3 regions of the Streptomyces sp. NPDC050535 genome follow, and region 1 is predicted to be linked to each of the others. Evidence: riboswitches for the same ligand, from Rfam matches in the RefSeq annotation. Region 1 holds a riboswitch; each other region holds the start of a gene.

Evidence for each region. Region 1 has a riboswitch for S-adenosylmethionine ahead of ACIBLC_RS11455 (putative leader peptide). Riboswitches for the same ligand answer to the same signal wherever they lie in the genome.
Region 2: linked by a shared signal. The riboswitch ahead of thrC (threonine synthase) and the one ahead of ACIBLC_RS11455 (putative leader peptide) in region 1 are both predicted to bind S-adenosylmethionine.
Region 3: linked by a shared signal. The riboswitch ahead of ACIBLC_RS20945 (aminotransferase class V-fold PLP-dependent enzyme) and the one ahead of ACIBLC_RS11455 (putative leader peptide) in region 1 are both predicted to bind S-adenosylmethionine.

The regions. Positions count from the first base shown of each region.
Region 1 covers NZ_JBITHE010000004.1:148,424-153,793, forward strand. The annotation lists gene ACIBLC_RS11440 (NtaA/DmoA family FMN-dependent monooxygenase) at 1-570, opposite strand, end outside; gene ACIBLC_RS11445 (LLM class flavin-dependent oxidoreductase) at 589-1,836, opposite strand; gene ACIBLC_RS11450 (putative leader peptide) at 1,912-2,037, opposite strand; SAM riboswitch class IV at 2,077-2,189, opposite strand; SAM riboswitch class IV at 2,485-2,630, shown strand; gene ACIBLC_RS11455 (putative leader peptide) at 2,667-2,732, shown strand; gene ACIBLC_RS11460 (glutathione S-transferase family protein) at 2,825-3,598, shown strand; gene ACIBLC_RS11465 (peptidoglycan-binding protein) at 3,620-4,321, opposite strand; gene ACIBLC_RS11470 (SpoIIE family protein phosphatase) at 4,642-5,370, shown strand, end outside.
Region 2 covers NZ_JBITHE010000012.1:140,529-145,898, reverse strand. The annotation lists gene otsB (trehalose-phosphatase) at 1-640, shown strand, start outside; gene ACIBLC_RS25805 (trehalose-6-phosphate synthase) at 675-2,087, opposite strand; gene ACIBLC_RS25800 (glucosyl-3-phosphoglycerate synthase) at 2,164-3,138, opposite strand; SAM riboswitch class I at 3,315-3,462, shown strand; gene thrC (threonine synthase) at 3,480-4,808, shown strand; gene ACIBLC_RS25790 (MoaD/ThiS family protein) at 4,942-5,217, shown strand.
Region 3 covers NZ_JBITHE010000009.1:17,207-22,576, forward strand. The annotation lists gene ACIBLC_RS20935 (cytochrome bc complex cytochrome b subunit) at 1-1,319, shown strand, start outside; gene trpD (anthranilate phosphoribosyltransferase) at 1,475-2,539, shown strand; SAM riboswitch class IV at 2,657-2,773, shown strand; gene ACIBLC_RS20945 (aminotransferase class V-fold PLP-dependent enzyme) at 2,963-4,324, shown strand; gene ACIBLC_RS20950 (Lrp/AsnC family transcriptional regulator) at 4,382-4,663, opposite strand; gene ACIBLC_RS20955 (rhomboid family intramembrane serine protease) at 4,660-5,370, opposite strand, start outside.

The sequences.
Region 1 (5,370 bases):
CGCGTTCCGCAGGAAGGTGCCGCTCCCCCGGTCGGCGATGATCTCGTCACCGTGCCAGGAGTCGAACAGTTCGTTGGCGGTGGCCAGGAACTCCTTGGCCCTGGAGTACCGCTCCTCCTGCGGCAGGAAGCCGCCGCGGCGGAAGTTCTCCCCGGTGAAGGCGTCCCAGGAGGTGACGACGTTCCAGGCGGCGCGCCCGCCGGAGAGGTGGTCGAGGCTCGCGAACTGACGGGCCACCTCGTAGGGCTCGTTGAACGTGGAGTTGATGGTGCCGGTCAGGCCCAGGTGCTCGGTGACGGCGGCGAGCGCGGTGAGGACGGTGAAGGTGTCGGGGCGTCCGACCACGTCCAAGTCGTATATCTTGCCGCCCTGTTCGCGCAGGCGGAGGCCTTCGGCGAGGAACAGGAAGTCGAACTTGGCGCGTTCGGCGGTCCGCGCGAAGTGTGCGAAAGAGCTGAACTCGATGTGGCTGCCGGCTTCGGGGTCGCTCCACACGGTGGTGTTGTTGACGCCCGGGAAGTGCGCCGCGAGGTGGATCTGCTTGAGCGGCTTGTCGGTCGACCTGCTCATGAGTGGGGTCCCTCCGGCTCAGACGTGGGCGGCGTAGCGGTTGGCGGGGCGGGCGAGTCCGAGCAGCCCGCGCAGGGTGTCGGCCTCGTAGGAGTGCCGGAAGGCGTCGCGGCGTTGGAGTTCGGGGACCAGGCCCCGGGTGATCGCCGGCAGGTCGTGGCCGGCGACGGCGGGGCGCAGCCGGAAGCCGGTCAGCCCGGTCTGCTGCAACTCCTGCAGCAGATCGGCCAGTTGTACGGGAGTGCCGGTGAACACCCGCGCGTCGCTCGTGTACGGGTAGCCGGCGAGGGTGTCGAGGCGCTCCCGGCGGGCTGCCGCGGCGGCGGGGTCGTTGTCGAGGAACACCACCAGGTCCCCGAAGAGGTGCAACGGCTCCTCGGCGCGTCCGGCAGCCGCCTGTTCGGCGCGGACGGCGGTGATGACGGCGCGTGCCTGCCCGGCGTCGTGCGGAGTCACGTATCCGATGTCGGCGCTGCGGCCGAGGAGCCGGAACGGCGCGCCTGTCCCGGACTCGTGGGCCAGTGCGGTGACCAGGGGTTGCCCCTGTGGCGGACGGGGCGTGATCGAGGGGCCCTTGACGCTGAAGTGCTTGCCCTCGAAGTCGATGTAGTGCAGTTTGTCGCGGTCGACGAAGCGGCCGGTGGTGACGTCCCGGATCTCCGCGTCGTCCTCCCAGCTGTCCCACAGCCGGCGTACCGCCTCGACGTAGTCGGCGGTTTCGTCGAAGAGGTCGACGATCAACTCCCGTAGCGCGGGGGTCTCCAGGTCCTCGACGTGGAGTTTCGGGAACGAACGGCGTCCGAAGTGCGCGGCCTCGTTCTGCCGTGCCGACGCCTGTACGCGCAGCCCCGCCCGGCCGGTGCTCACGTAGTCGAGGGTGGCGATGGCCTTGGAGGTGTGGAAGGGCTCCGTGTGGGTGGTGACCACGGTCGGCACCAGCCCGATGTGGCTGGTCAACGGCGCTACGCGGGCGGCGATGAGAACGGCGTCGAGCCGGCCGCGTACCTGGTCGGTGCGTGCGTCCGGCTCGCTGAGGCGTGCGGACTGGGGGCCGAGTCCGTCCTCGATGGTCACGAAGTCGAGCAGACCGCGCTCGGCCTCGGTGATCAGGTCGGTCCAGTACGAGGCGGTGAACAGGTCGTCGGGACGGGCCACGGGCTCGCGCCAGGCGGCCGGATGCCAGCCCGCGCCGTCGAGGGCGACGGCCAGGTGCAGTTCGGCGGATGAAGGAGAGGGGGACGAGGGCAACAAAGGTGACGAGGACACGGAAAAGGTGCCTTCCTGATCGACCGTACGAGATCGCCGGGCCCCGGTGCGGAGGTGCGGCGGCTGGGTGACGGGTCAGGGACGACAGAGCGCGCCGGCCACGCGCTGGAGGTCGATGTGCGGCCGGGTGTACAGGTGCACGCGACGGCGCGGGGCGAGAACCATGACACGGAGGAGAAGCACGGCCTGCACGTCGGTCACCTCCGCCCTTCCGGCTCGGCGGGCCCTGGGGCCGCGTCGGCATCGCGCTTGCGGAACCCGGTCGGGTGCCACCTGGTCGTCACCTGGAGCACCCCGCCGCGGAGGAGGGTTGCCGGTCAGCAAGCCAGGGCTTGACGCTGACGCTCATAACCTGCTGTGGACGTTACGGGAGGCCACAGCGGTGCGCAATGCCCGGAGATCATGCCCGTTCTCACATCGCCGCGTGTCCTCGACAGCGACAACCACCGGGCCGCACGATCTGTTCCGCGTGACATCTCCGGCCGGAGACAGGCCTGTTCCGCATCGCGTGTCCGGCCTGTTCCGCATCGGTGTCCGGCCCGTTCCACCTCACATGTCCGGCCGGAGACAGACCGGGTGACCACCTGATGAGACTGCGGCGGAGGCCTTCTTGACGGCCTCACGGAGCGCGCCGACACTGTCGGGGACGGTCACGATTGTCAGCGCCCTTCGGGCAGGTTCTCCCTGTCCGTGAGGTCATCGGCCCCGGCTTGCTGGCAGGCAACCCTTCCACCGCGACGGGGTGCCCCGGGTGACGACCGGGTTCCGCCGGTGCGGCGGGACAAGCGTGGTCTCGCGTCTCGCGAGCCCCGAGTGTGGAACCGGTGGGAATGACCAAGAGCGGTTTGACGAGGCGCCTGCACATCGATCTGTTGCGTGTCTCCAGCGCCTACTGATCCGAGTGATCCGGACCGGTACGTAGCGCAGTCACTCCGTTCCGCCGCGGTGCCCACAAGGTGGCCGTGGCCTCCTCGCCCCATGGAGAGTCATGTCCGAGACAATCTCGCACGCCTCAAACACCGGTACCTCCTGTACCCCGACTTCGTGCGTTCCCGGCTCACTTGACGCGATCCCCCACCCCCGGATCACCGCCGCGCCGTCCGCACGCCCGCACCGCTTCCGCAGCCGCATCGGAGTCGGTCTCGCCGGTGGCTTCTATCCGGCGCCGCACCGCTACGAGCTGTATCTGTCGACGCGCTGTCCCCTCTCGCTGCGTGTCTCGATCACTCTCGGCCTGCTGGGTCTCAGGGACTCGGTCGCCACCACGCTGCTGGCGCTCCCCGGCGACACCCCTGCCGCGTTCGCCGCACTGCGCAGGGTGTACGAGGCCACCTGGCACCACTACGACGGTCCGCTGACCGCGCCCGCGCTGTGCGACCGGTGGAGCGGACGCGTCGTCAGCAACCACACGCCCGACATTCTGCGCGACCTCGGTGACCTCCTCACCGAGCGCGCCGGATCCTGCCACTCCCCGCTCCGCCCGTCGGAACCGGCCGCGGACACGGACGCCCTGCGTGACCTCCTCGACCGCGAGGTGACACCGACCACGCCACCGGCGCGGCGGTCTGCGGCACTTGATCTACTGAACCGCCAACTCGCCTCCGGTCCCTACGTGTTGGGCAAGGAACTGACCGCCGCGGATGTGGACCTCTGGGTCGCCCTCGTCCAGCTCGAGGCGACCGAGGACCTGTCCGCGTACGCGCTCCTCCAGGACTACGTACGACGCCTCGACGCCCACCCGGCGTTCCACCGGAACCTGTGACCGGCCGAGGGCCGGAAACCCTCACGTGCGGGATTCCAGGGCAGCCCGGGTGTCGTTGCCGTAGACGCCCGTCTCGTCGCCCCGGATCCCGTACCAGAGCTGGAAGCGGGCCACCGCGGCGGTGAGTGTCGGGTCGTAGGTGCCGCTCGTGCCACCGCTCTCGTAGACGTCCGGGATGTCGAGGAGCCGTTGCTGGAGGTCCGTCACGTCGGGGCCGCTGTCGCCCTCCCGGAGGGTTCCTTCGCCGTCCGGGTCGGCGGCGCGGGAGGGGGCCTGGGCGACGGGTGCCGTGGCGGACGGGACGGCGGCGGACGGCGGTCCGTCGTCGCCGTCGCCGTCGTCGTCGCCCGGGAGCAGCAGCGCCAGGGCGAATCCGGCCAGCGCGGCCGCCGCCACCGCGACGACGACCGTGGCCTGGCGTCGTCCCGTGGAGTGCGCGCGCTCCTTGCGTGGGGCACGCGCCGGTGGTGCCACGGCCTTCGGCGCCCCGCCGGCGGTGTAGTCCTCGCCGGCCAGGACGGGCGGCAACTCCTCCGTCTCGGTCTCCCGCGTCGGCGTCAATCTGATCGACTCATAGCTTTCGTGCGAGTCCGCGCTCTGCTGATCCTCGCGGAACTCCCTCAGCAGTTCAGCGAGGGCCTCGGTTCGGCGGCGGCGCTGGACATACGTGGGTTCCAGCGCCGGGCGGCGCGCAGGTTGCTCGCGTTCGGGCGGTGTCGACACACTGCTCTCCTTCCGTGCGCGCGGTCTCCCGCCATTCCCGTGGAGAGATACGGAGGCAGCGGCACGGGAGTTCAGCCGATGGCCTTACCTCGCCTGAAGCTCCGCCGGGGGCGCCTGTAGCCCCGCCGGACGACAAGCGGCGGACATGCGGCGAACGAACACGGAGAGTCACCAATGGAGAGTCCGTGAATTCGCCGAAAGCCCTACGAAAGTCACGCCCGACCCACCGTGCGTCTCACTAAAGCCCGCGCGACAGTCATACAACGTGAAGAATGGGTGCGAGGGGGTAGGACCACCTTCGGAGAGCGGAGAGGGTCGCGGTGGGTGCGAGCAAGGAACGGGACGCAGCGGCCCGGCAGCGCTTCGACATGGCTGACGCCGTGCCACTACTGCTCGATGCCCGTAGGGCGGTGACCAGCTGGACCGCGGACGCCGAACGGCTGCTGGGGTACACCCCGGGAGAGGTGCTCGGACGGCCCGCCGCCGACCTGCTGATCGCCGAGGACGCGGCACGGGTCCCGGAGCTGGCCGAGCGGTGCCGTGGTGACGGCGGCTGGGCCGGCCTGCTCACCGCGCTGCACCGGGACGGGCACCCCCTGAAGCTGATGGTGCGGGTCGTCCCCCTGCGGGCGGACGGCGGCCCGGCACGCTGGGTGGTGCTGCTCGCCGAGCTGGCCGACGGGCCGGGCTGGGACATGAGCCGCTCGGTGCTGGAGCGGATCACCTCGCGTTCCCCGGTGGGCATGGCGATCCTGGACACGGATCTGCGGTACGTGTGGTCGAACGCCGCGCTGGAGCAGTTCGGCGGCGGCCGGTCCACCCAACGCCTGGGACGGAGACTCGCCGATGTGCAGCCGGGCCTCGACACCGAGCTGATCGAGGCACAGATGCGTCAGGTGCTGGAGAGCGGCGAGCCGGTGGTCGCGTACGAGCACGTGGGCCGCCTGCGCTCCGCGCCCCACCGCGAGACGTCCCACGCCATGTCGTTCATCCGCCTGGAGGACGACCAGGGCCACCCGATCGGCGTGTACTACACGGTCGTCGACATC
Region 2 (5,370 bases), on a different contig from region 1:
GGCGGTCGTCACCGGCCGCCCGGCGTCCGTGGCCGTCGAGCACGGCGGCTTCGCGGACGTGCCGGGACTGGAGCACCTGGTCGTTCTCGGGCACTACGGCGCCGAGCGCTGGGACGCGCGCAGCGGCAGGGTCAGCGCCCCCGCCCCGCACCCCGGCGTCGCGGCGGTCCGCGCCGAGCTGCCCGGGATCCTCGACGCGGTCGGCGCGGGGCCGGGCACCTGGACCGAGGAGAAAGGCCGGGCGGTCGCCGTGCACACGCGCCGCGCGGCGGACCCGCAGGGGGCGTTCGAGGCGCTGCGCGGGCCCCTGACCGACCTGGCCGCCCGGCACGGCCTGATCGTCGAACCGGGCCGCATGGTCCTGGAAATCCGCCCGCCGGGGATGGACAAGGGCGTGGCCCTGCTCGGACACGTCCGCGAGACCGCCGCCGAAGCCGTCCTCTACGCGGGCGACGACCTCGGCGACCTCCCCGCCTTCGCCGCCGTCGAGGAACTCCGCTCCGAGGGCATCCCGGGCCTCCTGGTGTGCAGCGGCAGCTCGGAGGTCGCGGAACTGGCGGCCCGGGCCGACCTCGTGGTGGACGGCCCGGCCGGAGTCGTAGAGCTGCTGCGGGCTCTGGCGGCGGAGCTCGGCCGGTGAGCCGGATCCGGGTCTCCGCCGCGGAACCGGGACGCTAGGGCCTCTTCTCCAGCTCCCGGAGCTGCTCCAGGAACCACTGCGCCGGAGGCAGCGCCGTCGCCGCGGCGGCCAGGCGTTTCGTGCGTTCGGCCCGCTCGCCGGTGCCCATCGACAACGCCTCGTGCAGCGCCCGCGCGGTGCCGACCACGTCGTAGGGGTTCACCACGATCGCGTCGTCGCCCAGCTCCTCGTACGCCCCCGCCTCCCGGGACAGCACCAGCGCGCACCCCTCGTCGGAGACGACCGGCACCTCCTTGGCGACGAGGTTCATGCCGTCCCGGATGGGGTTGACGAGGGCCACGTCGGCGAGCCGGTAGGCGGCGAGGGAGCGGGCGAAGTCGTCCTTGACGTGCAGGACGACCGGGGTCCAGCCGGGCGTGCCGTAGGCGGAGTTGATGTCGTCGGCGACCCGCTGCACCTCGGCGGTGTAGTCGCGGTACACGGCGAGGTCCTGCCGGGAGGGGTATGCGAAGGCGACGTGCACGACCCGTTCGCGCCAGGACGGCTGGTCCTCCAGGAGCTGCCGGTAGGCGTGCAGCCCGCGCACGATGTTCTTCGACAGCTCGGTGCGGTCGACCCGCACGATCGCCTTCCGGCCCTCGCCGATCTGCTCACGCAGTGTGACCATCCGTTCGGCGACATCCGCCTCGTGCGAACGCTCGCGCAGGAAGTCCGCGTCCGCGCCGAGCCCGTGCACGCCGACGCGTGTGTCACCGAGCCCGCCGGCCATCTCCTCGGCGCACGCGGTGAACGCGGACGCCCAGCGCTGGGTGAGGAAGCCGAGGCGGTCCGCGCCGAGCATGCCGCGCAGCACCTGCTCGGCGATGTCGTCGGGGAGGAGGCGGAAGTAGTCGACCGGCGCCCACGGCGTGTGCGAGAAGTGGCCGATCCGCAGGTCGGGGCGGAGTTCCCGGAGCATGCCGGGGACCAGGGTCAGGTGGTAGTCCTGTACGACCACCACGGCCCCCTGCGCCGCCTCGTCGGCCAGCGCCCGCGCGAAGGCCCGGTTGTAGGCCTCGTACGACGCCCACTGACGCCGGAACTCCGTGTCGAAGACCGGCTCCAGCGGCGTCTGGTAGAGCATGTGGTGGATGAACCACAGCACCGAGTTCGCGATGCCGTTGTAGGCGTCCGTGTGCGTCTCCGCGTCGATGTCCAGCATCCGTACGCCGTCCTCGCCGACCCCGCGCCGCACCGCCTCGCGGTCCCCGTCGCCGAGCGCCGAGCACACCCACAGGGCGCCCGCGTCCGGGCCGATCGCCGACAGGCCCGAGACCAGCCCGCCGCCGCCCCGCCTGGGGTGCAGCGAGCCGTCCTCGTGGACGTCGTAGGAGACCGGGCCGCGGTTGGACGCGACGAGGATGCGGTGGGAACCCTGCGGAGACGCGGTGGAAGACGTGGAAGCCATACGCCTCAACCTAGCCCGGCCCGGAAACGCTCAAACGTACGGACGGGGTATCGCGAGGGCGTATACGACCGCCGGATTACGCCGCTTTGCGTGCCTGGTACTCCGTGATCTCCGCCATCGGAGGCCGTTCTTCCGTATCGACGGAGTAGGTGCGCGGCTCGAAGCCGGACTCGCCCCGCTCGAACTGGGTGAGGGCCGGACGGATGAGGTGTCCGCGGGCGAGCCGGAGCTGCGCGGTGCGGTAGATCGCGGCGGACATCCGGCCCAGCGCCTGGCCGTCCTGGTGCCGGTGCTTGCGGACACCGACGTCGACCTGGGCGAGCGCGTCCAGGCCCACCAGGTGCAGGGCGTCGACGAGCATGCCCAGCTCCACGCCGTATCCGACGGGGAACGGGAGCTGTTCGAGGAGCGAGCGGCGGGCCGCGTACTCGCCGCCGAGCGGCTGGACGAATCCGGCCAGCTGCGGCCAGTGCATGTTCAGCAGGGGGCGGGCCATCAGTTCGGTGACACGGCCGCCCTGGCCGGCCGCGGTCCTGCCGGAGGTGGGTTCGCCCGGCAGGTTCAGCGGGCGGTCGTACATCGCCTTGACCAGGTCCACGCCCGGATCGGTGAGCAGCGGCCCCACGATCCCGGAGACGAAGTCCGACGAGAACTCCTTGAGGTCCGCGTCGATGAAACAGACGATGTCGCCGCTCGTCACGAGGAGTGACCGCCACAGCACCTCGCCCTTGCCGGGCACGGCCGGGATGCGGGGGAGTATTTCGTCCCTGTGAACAACCCGGGCGCCGGCCGCGGCGGCGACCTCGGAGGTGCGGTCCGTCGAGCCCGAGTCGATGACGACGATCTCGTCGACGAGAGGGACTTTCCGGGTCATCAGGTCGCGGCGGATGATGGAGACGATCTCACCGACCGTCGCCTCCTCGTTGAGCGCGGGCAGAACCACGCTCACCGTGGAGTGGGTGGATCGCTTCGCGGCTATGAGCTTCTTGAGCGGGCGGTCACTCACGGACCAGGAGCGCGTGCTCAGCCAGCGCTCGACGTCTTCCAGCACGTGCGGCTCTCCCTTGCGTTCATTGGGATGCTTGTGCCCGTCGCCGCGCCGGCAGGGGGTGTTGTCGGCATCTCGCGGTTCGGACGGCTCTCTCCACCATCCAGGCCTTCGGTTACAGTCTTGAACAACGCTGATGACCATCGCATGTCGGGGTCGGCCGGCGTACAACTGAATACCGCTCATCCAGAGGGGCAGAGGGATACGGCCCGTTGAAGCCCCGGCAACCCTCCAGCTGGTTCTTGTCACGTCGACGTGGTGAGGCTCCCGGCTCGGGAAGGTGCCAAATCCGTCTCACGGCGAAGTGCGTCGTGAGGAAGATGAGGAGAAAGGGCCTCCCCTCCATGGCTGCGCAGACAGTTGCAAGCACCACCGCGAACACCACGAGCACCGTGACCTCCCCGGATTCCGGGAACTCCGTCGATCTGGGCCCCGCCGCCGCGCTCTCCTGCCGCGAGTGCGGGCACCGCGTGCCCCTCGGTCCGGTCTTCGCCTGCGAGGAGTGTTTCGGGCCGCTGGAGATCGCCTACGACTTCTCCGCCTACGAGACCGAGGACCTCCGCAAGCGCATCGAGGCGGGCCCCGCGAACATCTGGCGTTACGCGCCGCTCCTGCCGGTCCCGGCGGACGTCGCGGAGAAGCCGAACATCAACCCCGGCTGGACCAAGCTCGTCAAGGCCGACAACCTGGCGCGCGAGCTGGGCGTCACCCCGGGCAGGCTCTTCGTCAAGGACGACTCGGGCAACCCGACGCACTCCTTCAAGGACCGCGTCGTCGCCCAGGCCATCGAGGCCGCCCGCGCCTTCGGCTTCACCACCCTCTCCTGCTCCTCCACCGGCAACCTCGCCGGCGCGGTGGGCGCCGCCGCCGCCCGCGCCGGCTTCCGCTCCTGCGTGTTCATCCCGCACGACCTGGAGCAGGGCAAGATCGTCATGGCCGCGGTGTACGGCGGGGAGCTCGTCGGTATCGAGGGCAACTACGACGACGTGAACCGCTTCTGCTCCGAGCTGATCGGCGACCCGGCCGGCGAGGGCTGGGGCTTCGTCAACGTCAACCTGCGGCCCTACTACGCGGAGGGCTCGAAGACCCTCGCGTACGAGATCTGCGAGCAGCTCGGCTGGCGGCTGCCCGACCAGCTCGTGGTCCCGATCGCCTCCGGCTCCCAGCTCACGAAGATCGACAAGGGTCTCCAGGAGCTGATCAGGCTCGGGCTCGTGGAGGACAGGCCGTACAAGATCTTCGGTGCCCAGGCCGAGGGCTGTTCGCCGGTGTCCGTGGCCTACAAGGCCGGCCACGACGTCGTACGGCCGCAGAAGCCGAACACCATCGCCAAGTCGCTGGCCATCGGCAACCCGGCCGACGGGCCCTACGTGCTCGACATCGCGCGGCGTACCGGCGGTGCCGTGGAGGACGTCAACGACGAGGAGATCGTCGAGGCGATCAAGCTCCTCGCGCAGACGGAGGGCATCTTCGCCGAGACCGCGGGTGGCGTGACGGTGGGTGTGGCGAAGAAGCTGATCGGGAACGGTCTGCTCGACCCGACCCTCACCACCGTCGTCCTCAACACCGGCGACGGCCTCAAGACCCTGGACGCGGTGGCCTCGGACACCGGGCTCACCGCGACCATCCGCCCGAACCTCGACTCCTTCCGCGAGGCCGGCCTCGCGTCATGAGCGGGGGCGCTCCGCTGGAATGCCGTATCAGGGCCGCGGGCCGACGGGGGCCGGTCGCCCCCCGCCGACCCGGCCCCGCGCCCCTGGGGCGCTGTTCCGCCGCACCTGAGCACCCGACCGGAGGTCACACCGAATGAGCGTCAACGTCCGCATCCCCACCATCCTGCGCACCTACACCGGCGGCAAGGCCGAGGTGGCCGCCGAGGGCGGCACCCTCGGCGAGGTGATCGCCGACCTGGAGCAGAACCACACCGGTATCGCCGCGCGCGTCCTGGACGACCAGGGCAAGCTGCGCCGCTTCGTCAACGTGTACGTGAACGACGACGACGTCCGCTTCGAGCAGGGTCTGGAGACGGCGACGCCGGACGGCGCGGGCGTCTCGATCATTCCGGCCGTCGCCGGCGGCTGACCGACGCCGACGCCGACGACGGCCGGCCGGCGGCCCGCGGCTGACCGTCATTCGCCGTCACGCACGGTGATTGCAGTTACCTTGGGTAATGGTAATCACCGAGAGTTCATCGAATTGCCCCCTCCGCGAGAGAAGCGGAGGGGGCAATTCTGT
Region 3 (5,370 bases), on a different contig from region 1:
ATGTGCGCGGTGGCCTGCTGATCCGGCAGATCCACCACTGGGCCGCGCTGATCTTCCTCGCGGGCATGTTCGTGCACATGATGCGCGTGTTCTTCACGGGTGCGTTCCGCAAGCCCCGCGAGGTCAACTGGCTCTTCGGTTTCCTGCTGTTCGTCCTGGGCATGTTCACCGGCTTCACCGGCTACTCGCTCCCTGACGACCTGCTCTCCGGAACCGGTGTCCGCTTCATGGAGGGCGCGATCCTGTCCGTGCCGATCGTGGGCACGTACCTCTCGTTCTTCCTCTTCGGCGGCGAGTTCCCGGGCGGCGACTTCGTGGCCCGCTTCTACTCGATCCACATCCTGCTGCTGCCGGGCATCATGCTCGGCCTGGTGGTCGGCCACCTGATCCTGGTCTTCTACCACAAGCACACGCAGTTCGCGGGCCCCGGAAAGACGAACAAGAACGTCGTCGGAATGCCGCTCCTTCCGGTCTACACCGCGAAGGCCGGCGGCTTCTTCTTCCTGGTCTTCGGTGTCATCACGATCATCGCGGGCATCGCCTCGATCAACCCGATCTGGACGATGGGCCCCTACCGGCCTGACCAGGTGTCCACCGGCGCCCAGCCCGACTGGTACATGGGCTTCTCCGAGGGCCTGATCCGTGTCATGCCGGGCTGGGAGATCAACCTGTGGGGTCACACGCTCGTCCTGGGTGTGTTCGTCCCGCTGATCATCTTCCCGCTGGTCCTGGTCGCGATCGCGGTCTACCCGTTCATCGAGTCCTGGGTCACCGGCGACAAGCGCGAGCACCACATCCTGGACCGCCCGCGCAACGTCCCGACCCGTACGGCCTTCGGTGTCGCGTGGATCACCTGGTACATGGTCCTGCTCATCGGTGGTGGAAACGACCTCTGGGCCACGCACTTCCACCTGTCGATCAACACGATCACCTGGTTCGTACGGATCGCGTTCTTCGTGGCGCCGGTTCTCGCGTTCATCGCCACCAAGCGGATCTGCCTCGGCCTTCAGCGCCGGGACCGGGACAAGGTGCTGCACGGCCGCGAGTCGGGCATCATCAAGCGCCTGCCGCACGGTGAGTTCATCGAGATCCACGAGCCGCTCAGCCAGGAGTCGCTGCACACGCTCACCGCGCACGAGCAGTACAAGCCGGCCGAGATCGGTCCGCCGGTCGACGAGAACGGTGTCGAGCGCAAGGTGAAGGGTGCGCAGAAGCTGCGCGCCAAGCTCAGCAAGGGCTACTACGGGGAGGACAACCAGATCCCCAAGCCCACCGTCGAGGAGTACAAGGAGATCACGAGCGGCCACGGCCACCACTGATCACCCGCACGATCCTCGCTGATCGCCACGGCTCGAGCCCCGTCCATTGCATGGACGGGGCTCTTTGCCGTCTCCCGGGCTGGATAGGGTGGACTCACCCCTACGTGCCCGGGGTGAGTCCACCCGCGCACCTCTCTGAGAACCCAGGAGCGACCATGAGCGCTGTGAACCCCGCTGGAGGCGACACCGCGGCGGACCGTTCCTGGCCCAGGTTGCTGAACGGCCTGCTCGACGGCCGTGACCTGAGTGCGGACGACACCGCCTGGGCGATGAACCTGATGATGCGCGGTGAGGCGACCGACGCGCAGATCGCCGGGTTCGCGGTGGCGCTGCGGGCCAAGGGAGAGACCGTCGAGGAGATCACCGGGCTCGTACGGATGATGTACGAGCACGCCAACGTGATCGAGGTGCCCGGGCGGACCGTCGACATCGTCGGTACGGGCGGCGACGGGGCCAAGACCGTCAACATCTCCACCATGTCGGCGATCGTCATCGCCGGGACGGGCGCGAAGGTCGTCAAGCACGGCAATCGGGCGGCTTCCTCCGCCTCCGGCGCGTCCGACGTCCTCCAGAAGCTCGGGGTCAATCTGGAGCTGACGACGAAACGGGTGGCCGAGGTGGCCGAGGAGGCCGGGATCACCTTCTGCTTCGCGGTGAAGTTCCACCCGGCGCTGCGTCATGTGGGCGCCGCGCGCGGGCAGTTGGGCATCCGGACGGTCTTCAACGCGCTCGGTCCGTTGACGAATCCCGCCCGGGTCAAAGCGCAGGCGGTCGGGGTCGCCGACCCCCGCATGGCGCCGATCGTCGCGGGCGTCTTCGCCGAGCGGGGCAACTCCTCGCTGGTCTTCCGCGGCGACGACGGCCTCGACGAGCTGACGATCACCTCCACCTCCCGGGTGTGGGTCGTACGGGACGGAAAGGTCACGGAGGAGTCCTTCGACCCCCGGGACGCCGGTATCGACCTGGCCCCGATCGAGGCGCTGCGGGGCGCGGACTCCGCGTACAACGCGGACGTGGCCCGGCGGCTCCTCGACGGTGAGACGGGGCCCGTACGGGACGCCGTGCTGCTGAACTCGGCGGCGGCCCTGGTGGCCCTCTCGCCGGGCGAGGGACCGCTCGCCGAGCAGATCCGCGCCGGGATGGCGAAGGCCGCGGAGGCCATCGACTCGGGGGCGGCCAAGCGGTCGCTCGAGCGATGGGTGGCGGCGACCAACGCGTAGCGCGGGGCCGTTGGTGTGAAGAGGAGGGGCCGGGCCGACCAGGTCCGGCCCCGTTCGTGTTCCGGGATCCGGACACGGGTTGCGCCGTCGCGATGACGTCGCGTAGGTTTTTCGGCAGGTCATGAGTGACAGTCATGAGGCCCCGGCCGACTGTCCGGCAACCCTCCGTCCGTGGCGGGGTGCCCCGGGTGAAGACCAGGCCGTAGGCAGCGAGGTCTGCGGCAAGCGCGGACCCCTCGCACTCTTCTGAGTGGTTTACAGCCCAGGGGTCCTGGTGTTCGAGGGAGCCTTCTGTGAGCAAGCGAATGCGATAGGGCGTAGAGCCCCTTTTCCGCGTACCCCTTTCGCCTTTTCCCGCGCTGAGCCCCGCCCTGGTTGCGGACCGGTCTCGCGCGCCGCCCCCGCGTCTCACAGGAGTTCGCCATGTCTGTCTCCACCGTTGCCACCGGCCAGGCCGTTTGTTCCCCTCTGTCCGTTCTGGGAGGGGATGTCGCCGTCCCGCTCGTCACCGGTGGCGAGGTCACCTACGCCGCTCTCGACTATGCCGCCAGCGCCCCGGCCCTCCAGCGGGTCTGGGACGACGTGGCGGCGTACGCCCCGTACTACGGGAGCGTGCACCGTGGCGCCGGGTACCTGTCCCAGCTCTCCACCGACCTCTTCGAGAACTCCCGCGAGACCGTCGCCGAGTTCCTGGACTGCCGGGACGACGACCAGGTCGTGTTCACCCGGTCGACCACCGACTCGCTCAACCTGCTGGCCGCCGCCCTTCCGGCCGACTGCCAGGTCTTCGTCTTCGAGACCGAGCACCACGCCTCGCTGCTGCCCTGGCGGGACGCGCGGGTGACGTACCTGAACGCCCCCCGTACGCCTGACGAGGCCGTCGCGACGCTGGAGCGGGCGCTCGCCGAGCGCGACCCCCGCGGCCCGGCCCTCGTCTGCGTGACGGGCGCCTCGAACGTCACCGGCGAGCTGTGGCCGGTGCGAGAGCTGGCCGCCGCCGCGCACGCGCACGGTGCGCGCATCGTTCTCGACGCCGCGCAGCTCGTCCCGCACCAGCCGGTGTCGGTGCGCGACCTCGACGTCGACTGGGTGGCCTTCTCCGGGCACAAGCTGTACGCCCCCTTCGGCTCCGGTGTCCTCGCGGGCCGCTCCGACTGGCTCCGCACGGCCGAGCCGTACCTGGCCGGCGGGGGAGCGAGCCGTAAGGTCACCCGGCGGGTGGACGGCGGCGTGGACGTGGAGTGGCACGACAGCGCCGCCCGGCACGAGGCCGGCTCGCCGAACGTGATCGGTGTCTACTCCATCGCCTCGGCCTGCAAGGCCCTCACCGACGAGGGCTTCGACAAGCTCGTCGCCCGCGAACGGCACCTGATCCACACGGTTCGCGCGGGTCTCGCCGAGGTCCCGGAGGTCCGGGTCCTCTCCCTCTTCGGCGACGACGCCCCGCGGGTCGGCGTCATCTCCTTCGTCGTCGAGGGCTGGAACAGCTCGCACTTCGCGGCCGCGCTCTCCGCCGAGTACGGCATCGGGGTGCGCGACGGCCTGTTCTGCGCCCACCCGCTGGTGCGCACCCTGCTCGGCAGCGACCCGGAGACCCAGGGGGAGTGCGGCGCCCCCGAGGCCGCGCCCGGCGAGAAGTCCCTCAACGCCATCCGGGTCAGCTTCGGCGCGGGTACGCCGGACGAGCACGTCGAGCGGTTCGTGGGCGCGGTGAAGGAGCTCGTCCGGGACGGTGCGCAGTGGAACTACCGTACGGAGGGCGGGCGTTGCGTCCCCGCCGTGTGACGGCCCGACCGCACGGCCGTGACCGGGGCGTGGCCCGCCCGTGACCGGGCGCGGCCGTCAGCCGTCCAGGCCGATCGCGAACGCCGCCTCCAGGTCGTGCTGGGAGTAGGTGCGGAAGGCGACGTGCGTGTCCGTGCCCTCGACGCCCGGGATCTTGCTGATGCTGCCGGGGATGACGTCCGCCAGGTCGTCGTGGGCCTTCACCCGGACCATCGCGATCAGGTCGTAGGTGCCGGTGACCGAGAAGACCTCGCTGACGCTTTCCAGGGCGGCGATCGACTCCGCGATCTCGGGGATCCGGTCCACGCTGGTCTTGATGAGAACGATCGCGGTGATCACGGCTGGTTTTCTCCCTCGGGGGCCGCTGCTGGGGCTTTCACTCTAGTCGTCCGGCCGAAACGCACCCACGCGTAGGCGAAGCCGAGGGAGAAGCCCACCAGGTGGGCCAGATAGGCGACCCCGGGACCCGCGGCGACCCGGCTCGCCGCCAGCCACTGGAGAGTCACCCAGAAGGGCAGTACCACCCAGGCCGGGAAGCGCAGCGGCAGGAAGAAGAGGAACGGGAAGAGACTGGTCACCCGGGCCTTGGGGAACAGGTACAGGAACGCCCCGAGCACCGCGGAGATCGCCCCGGAGGCGCCGACCAGGGCCTGCCCGGACTCCGCGTTCGCGACCGCGTAGCCCAGCAGGGCGAGACAGCCGCAGCCCAGATAGAAGAGGGCGAACTCCACATGGCCCATCCGTTCCTCGGTCATCGTCCCGAAGACGTAGAAGAACAGCATGTTGCCGAGCAGGTGGAGCCAGCCGCCGTGCACGAACTGTGCCGTGGCGGGGGTGAGCGCCGCGCGCGGGTCCCCGGTGAGGAGCTCGGAGGGCACCACGCCCCAGCGCCGGAAATAGGCCCGCTGGGCGGCCAGCAGCTCGTCCCCGGTGCCGTACGCCGGATTGAGGCCGGACGCCGGGCCGATGACGAAGATCAGACAGGTCACGACGATCAGTCCGTACGTCACCGGTGCCGACCGACTCCGCACGGCTCTGCCGACCGT